3 regions of the Halobacillus ihumii genome follow, and region 1 is predicted to be linked to each of the others. Evidence: riboswitches for the same ligand, from Rfam matches in the RefSeq annotation. Region 1 holds a riboswitch; each other region holds the start of a gene.
What was found. Region 1 has a riboswitch for thiamine pyrophosphate ahead of thiT (energy-coupled thiamine transporter ThiT). Riboswitches for the same ligand answer to the same signal wherever they lie in the genome.
Positions count from the first base shown of each region.

Region 2: it holds a riboswitch for thiamine pyrophosphate, as region 1 does, so the genes downstream of both, thiW (energy coupling factor transporter S component ThiW) here and thiT (energy-coupled thiamine transporter ThiT) in region 1, are expected to answer to the same signal.
Region 3: it holds a riboswitch for thiamine pyrophosphate, as region 1 does, so the genes downstream of both, G6R08_RS15100 (ABC transporter substrate-binding protein) here and thiT (energy-coupled thiamine transporter ThiT) in region 1, are expected to answer to the same signal.

Region 1 is NZ_CACVAO010000001.1:3,629,646-3,631,846, reverse strand. It holds gene G6R08_RS18160 (DUF1028 domain-containing protein) at 1-108, opposite strand, end outside; gene thiT (energy-coupled thiamine transporter ThiT) at 234-806, opposite strand; TPP riboswitch at 884-984, opposite strand; gene rpsN (30S ribosomal protein S14) at 1,148-1,417, shown strand; gene G6R08_RS18145 (hypothetical protein) at 1,503-1,724, opposite strand; gene G6R08_RS18140 (hypothetical protein) at 2,162-2,201, opposite strand, start outside.
Region 2 is NZ_CACVAO010000001.1:1,826,101-1,828,301, forward strand. It holds gene thiD (bifunctional hydroxymethylpyrimidine kinase/phosphomethylpyrimidine kinase) at 1-17, opposite strand, end outside; gene tenA (thiaminase II) at 14-703, opposite strand; TPP riboswitch at 747-850, opposite strand; gene thiW (energy coupling factor transporter S component ThiW) at 856-1,350, opposite strand; TPP riboswitch at 1,440-1,551, opposite strand; gene G6R08_RS09170 (PucR family transcriptional regulator) at 1,635-2,201, opposite strand, start outside.
Region 3 is NZ_CACVAO010000001.1:3,050,628-3,052,828, reverse strand. It holds gene G6R08_RS15110 (YflT domain-containing protein) at 1-232, opposite strand, end outside; gene G6R08_RS15105 (CsbD family protein) at 389-571, opposite strand; TPP riboswitch at 741-852, shown strand; gene G6R08_RS15100 (ABC transporter substrate-binding protein) at 974-1,966, shown strand; gene G6R08_RS15095 (thiamine-binding protein) at 1,993-2,201, shown strand, end outside.

The sequences.
Region 1 (2,201 bases):
GACAGCTCCGACGCCTAAGAATTTCGATTGAACGGCAACCCCTAGTTCTTCTGTTTCTGGATCAAATCCTACAATAGAATACGTTGCAATAATGTTTGATTCGTTCATCGTCCTCTACTCCCTTCCTACTATACATTTATTCGACCTTTTTTAACGATTTTCCTTTCTATTTTTACTGGAGAAAAGAAAAAACCTATTTTCATAGCGCGAAGCTGTGAAAATAGGTTCCTGGTTTACGAACGATTGAGCAGTAAAGTCGGCCGCTGTGAGAACAGCAGACATAATACAATCGCACTCACGATAAACGCTGGCAGCATATATCCACCATTATAAACTAAAGAGTACAACCAAACTGGCTGACCTTCTGGGGCAAACTCTCCATAAAAGACAATCCCTGCTACAAAGTGTCCGAAGAAGCGGAACAAACTGCCGATAAAAGCGCCTAATATAATCCAGACTGCCAATTTCTTAATCTTTCTCGAGCGAGCTGCCTCCCATACCGGCTTGGCAAATAGTCCAGCAAGCCCAATCACACCAAACGCTACAAAATAATCAAGAAACGTTTGCAGCGGTGTCAAAATATAAGCCCCTAATAAAATTTGATAGAAACCGAGCAGCAGCCCTGTCAATACGCCGCCGCCGAGTCCCCATCTGAACGCCATGATAAATACGGGAACCATCGCAAACGAAACTGAGCCTCCCTGGGCCCAAAGTTTAAATGAAAGAAATGGAATAATATCAAGTAAGATGGCCAATGCCGAGAATATCGCTACCTCAACTAGAAACAACACACGTTTACTTCGCATCACTTTACCTCCTTTTTTCCACACAAAAAAGCGATGCCACAGGGAAGCTTCCTGATGGAGGAGTCCCGTTGCATCGCCATCAAAAAAGCCACCATCCCTACGTCAGTATTAACTGACAGGTTCGAAGGGTCTGAACAAGTCTGTTCACTCTCAGCATAAAGCTCCCCTTGAAGGCTTATATTCATTCGCTCTTTTTGCTATGAGTCTATTATAAAGCAATCTCAAGATTCTATCAATGACTATGACAATCCAGGCAAACAGCTCCTCTATTTGACAAAAATAGAATAAAGTCATAAAATTTAAATCGTAATAATTACTATTTAAAAAAAGGAGAATGGTCATTGGCTAAACAAGCTATGGTACAAAAAGAACGCAAACGTCAAGTGACGTATGAAAAGTATAAAGAAGTACGGCAGCAGCTTAAAGCTGAAGGGGATTACGAAGCATTGCGCAAACTACCAAGAGATTCTTCCCCCACTCGCCTTCATAATCGCTGTGCTGTTACAGGAAGACCTCATGGGTATATGAGACAGTTTGGACTATCGAGAATTAAGTTTCGTGAACTTGCCCATAAAGGTCAGCTTCCTGGTGTCAAAAAAGCCAGTTGGTAATAAACTCAGAAGCCTGGTTCAGCTTCTGAGTTTTTCAGCTGCATCCTTCTAAGTGAAACTTCTGACCGAAAGTTGTATAACAATATCAGTTCATTCTTTCTAGAATTTCATAGTCTTTCGTTTTATAGATTGTTATATCGTTATCCTCACCAAACTCAATTAAATGGTCATACGCTTTGCGGGGTTCGAGGACAGCTAATGGAATGTGGATTCCTTTATTTACTTTTATAAAGGCAGCTTTATGAGACCAGCCGACTCGTGTAAATTTTAATTGATTTATTTGACTGGGATAAAGTTCCTTTTTCATGATAGTTTTTTTGAGGAACATTATTTGATATACTAAATGGTCTTGCTGTATTTCAAATTCAAACCGAATAGAAGCTATACTTACAGCTAATAGTAAAACTAATAAAAATAGTAATAAAGAACCTCCATAACAACCTTCCAATATATTCCATAACATCACGATAATGAAAATAGTAAGAAGTGACAGCCTTTGCGGTCTTACCTTATATTTGATTTATCTCACCTCTTAAAACTACTTACTTTACTACCCGGTTTTGTGACCTGGGAAGAGCACTCCTCCCTTATGACTCCCTTTTAAGATACCCCTAAAGGTTTCCAAGAGGCTAATCAAAACAATTCACCCTCACGTTAACAATTTTGTAAAAAGGCACCGAATTGTTTATGACGAGAAATCCTTTGCTTATCAATAAATATGATTACCTCAACACTCGCCACTTTTCAGGGAGATCTATCATTATGATTTTCTTGGGAGTTCTTC
Region 2 (2,201 bases), 1.8 Mb from region 1:
CAAGCCGCTTGTTTCATTTAGACGTCACCGCCTCTCCAGTCGGCCATTCCTCACAAGTTAAAGCCATTTCCCAGAAATTCAACTCCAGCTGACAGCTCTTGCGAAAGGCCTCCTTCATCCGTTTCAATTCACTCTCTGAAGCCTCTTCGGCCAGCTCATTAAGGCGTTCACGCATGGCCATGGATAGCGTATCAAATTCCTCATTCGCGTAGAAATCTATCCACGGGTAGAACGTATGATTCGGTGATGGCTGATATTTTTTCACCAAATGGTTGCCGATTTCGAGATAAGTCCATGGGCAAGGAAGCAGGGCAGCGAGAATTTCTCCGAGCCCTCCCATTTGAGCGTGATACATCATGTGTTTGACATAATGATCGGCTGTTGGCGGAAGCGGGTAGCCTTGCAATTCGTCATAACCTGCACCGATGACATCACAGAAATTGTGATGAGGATGGGTTTCACTATTTAGAACAAATCCGACTTGTTCACTAAAATAGCCCATGTCACGTCGTTCTGTAGATTTTGATATGGCAACACCGTAAACATGCATAAAGGCGTTCAAGTACTCATAATCGGCCTTAATGTAATGGGCTAATGCTTCGTGCGGTACTTCACCCTTGCCAATTCCATCGACAAATGGATGGTTAAAAATTGCTTCAAACAATTCATTATTTTCTTTTCTTAATGTTTCGGTAAATGTCATAAAATGTTGCCTCCTTAGTTTATAGGAAGCCACTGAAAGGTGATTTGAGATGAGGCTACTTTCCTTTACGCTGGTATTACCCAGATCAGGTCCAAAGGGATTAAGGAAAATCCTTATCTCAGCGTGCTCGCACCCCTAGTAGATTCCGAAGATTATAGATTTGTTTGAGGTAATGCATGAGTTTGTCGCATTTTTGAAACTACAAACCAGCCAATCAATGCACCAGTTGTACTGCTGATAAGAAAGGACGGCAAGAAGGCTAATGCTCCCGCTGAACTCCCCATTAAAATGTTGGCAAAGGGCACGGAGAGCATGGCACCGATTAACCCAGTGCCAATCATTTCACCTGCTGCAGCAGTCCATGTTTTTCTAGACCATTTGTAAAAGTAACCCGCCAGTAAAGCCCCAATCATGCCTCCTGGAAACGCAAGCAATGTTCCAAGCCCAAGCAAGTTACGCAGCAGGCCGATCATAAAGGCAATCGCAACCGCCGGAATGGGTCCAAGCGTGACAGCGGCCATAACATTAACTGCGTGTTGAACAGGATAAGCCTTAGCTATTCCAGCAGGAAACCAGAGCATTTGCGAACCAAGCGTTCCGATTGCTACAAATACAGCCATGGTCGTTAATAAGCGAGTTCGATTCATATTTCTCCTCCTCTCATAAAAAGGGAGTGAACATGAAAAAAACCAGATCCTGAGGGAGGACCTGGCTTCGAATGGATAAAGTCATAAGACATTTCTTCTGACTACTTCCCTCCGCTGGTCTTAACCAGATCAGGTTCATAAGAGTCGAAAAGCTGTTTTGCTTTTCTCTCAGCCCGTATCAGGGCCCCCCTAGTAGTTATTGTGTAATACTATTCGCTTGGCTGCTTTCATCATAACAGAGAAGATTTGGATTGTCATCACGAATCAATTATAAAGCGGACTGCCTATTCTTCTTCTACCTTCTTCAGCTTCCATAACCTTACACTAAGTTCCAATAAAAACATATCGTCAGCATTTAACAGCGACAAGCCCGTTAAATGTTCAATATTGCGCAATCTATGGAGTAATGATTGACGGTGTAACATCAGCGCTCTCGCGGTTTGACTGACATTACTATTGTATTTATTGTAAACGATAAACGTATGAATAAGATCCGCCTGACGTTTCTGATCATACATAATCAGCGGTTCCAATGTATCTTTTACAATATTTTCAATTTCTTTTTCATGGGATAGTGCCATAAGCAGCCTGTTCATACGAGTATCACTAAAAAAAGTTCGATTTCCATCCTCATGCTGCTGCTTGCCAATATTTAAAGCGGTCACGGCTTGATCATATCCTTGATGAAATACGAAGACCCCATCCTTAGGAAAAGATATTCCCCAGGAAATATTAATGCCAGCAAGCAACTCATTTAATCTGCGTTCGATAAGGTCGAGAAATTGGTTACTCGTTTCCATATAAGGGTGGTCATCTGCCTCTAAGTATACAATGACTTCTCCATCCTCGAA
Region 3 (2,201 bases), 580 kb from region 1:
ATCTTAATTTATCACCTTTACCCCGGAACACGTTTTTAAGGGCTGTCCCAACACCCGTAACTTTCACACCCATCTTATTGGCATCTGTTTCTTTTCTATTTCGCCTGTCATGATCATTATCATGATCCAGAATAAAGATGTCTTCATCTCTGATTCCATTATTTCTAAGTTTATCAATGGATGCGCTCAACTGATCATCGTCGTGAAATACTTTAAATTTTGGTGTAGTCAATCTAATCGCCTCCTTGAAAAGGTGGTTACCCGGTTTAAAAATAACTTAAACAGAGGCAGTATAATTATGCCTGGTGACGAATTTCACATTAGAGTCTAACGTAGTCATAAGCCAGGATCATTGACGAAGCTGGGAAGGTCCGGTCAATAAAACACGCTATCGTTCGCTTTTCTTACGATTACCCGTTGCGTTCTGAGCGTTTCCTTTCAACTTATCCTTCTTCCCTTCATTTTGCATTCTCTTGTTATCTGAAGCATTTCCAACTTGATCCTTTACTTCACCTTTTGCCTTGCTGACGGCTCCTTTAACTTTATCTGAATATCCTTTTCCTTTACTCATGTTCTATCGCCTCCTTGCAACTATATATAAACGATATTAGAATTCGATAAACTTTTTTGAAAAAGAATTTTAGTAAACTCTCTATTCGTCCTATAAACTTCACTTCCCCTTGATAATTACCTGCATCTATGGCACAGTTTAAAAGACAACGTGTTAACAAAAATGAATAGATTGAATGTAGGGGGACCAGTGCAGCTGGTTGAGATTGTATCCGTAATAGATACTGACCCTTGGAACCTGATCTGGTTTAAACCAGCGTAGGAAACATATGAAACGAACCTTCGTTTATTAGTAGATATGCACCCTAGGTATGGTACCAGGGTGCTTTTTTGATGCTCTTAGACCCCTGATTCCAATAACATTTCGTGTTAACATACCATCTTTTTTTAAGGAGGAAACCGAATGAAAAAGCTTTTATTACTTTTTAGTACATTCCTTGTATTAGCCGCTTGTTCAAGTGGTGAAGAAAATAACACGGCCTCTAACACAGGTGAAAAACAGGAAGTAAAACTTGTACTAGATTGGACGCCCAACACGAACCATACTGGACTTTATGTGGCTCAAGCTGAGGGATACTTTGCAGAACAAGGCTTAAATGTTGAAATCATGCTGCCCGGAGAAGCTGGGGCAGACCAGCTCGTTGCCTCAGGTAAAGCAGACTTCGGGATTAGTGCACAGGAAACGTTAACTGAAGCCCGCATTCAGGGCGTCCCGGTTGTGTCAATTGGAGCTATCATCCAGCACAACACTTCAGGGTTCGCTTCACCTAAGAATAAAGGCATCACCTCACCTGAGGATTTCGAAGGGAAAACATACGGCGGCTGGGGCGCTCCCGTTGAAAAGGCAGTACTCTCTTCATTAATGGAAAAGGATAATGCCGACGTTGAAAAAGTGAACATCATTAATATGGGGAATACTGATTTCTTCACAGCTGTTAAACGAGACGTGGACTTCGCCTGGATTTACTATGGCTGGACAGGTATTGAAGCTGAGCTTCGCGGTCAAGAATTGAACATGATGTACTTAACAGATTACTCTAAAAAACTAGATTACTATACTCCCGTATTAACGACGAGTGAAAAGATGATGAACGAAAATCCTGAGACTGTTGAAGCCTTTATGGCTGCTGTATCAAAAGGATATCAGTTTGCAATTGATCACCCAGACAAGGCAGCCGACATTTTAATCGAAGCTGTTCCTAACCTCGACCCCGAACTCGTTCGTGCCAGCCAAGAATGGTTGTCTCCTAAATATCAGGCGGATGCAGAACGCTGGGGGCAGCAGGATATAAAGGTTTGGAAGAACTATGCGGAATGGATGTACAACCATGATTTACTTGATAAGAAGTTAAAGGCTAAAGAAGCTTTCACCAATGAGTTTTTACCGAAAAAATAAATAAATTTAAAAGGGAGGCCAATAACATGGCTAATTCACTTGTAAGTATTCAGATCCTGCCGAAAACGAAAGACGGAGAAGACGTCATCCCCTATGTTGATCACGCTATTTCGATCATCGATGCATCCGGATTGAACTATGAGGTTCACCCTCTCGAAACAACAATTGAAGGCAACCTGTCAGAAATTTTACCTTTGATTGAAAAGATGAATAACTCCATGGTGGAGAAAGGTGC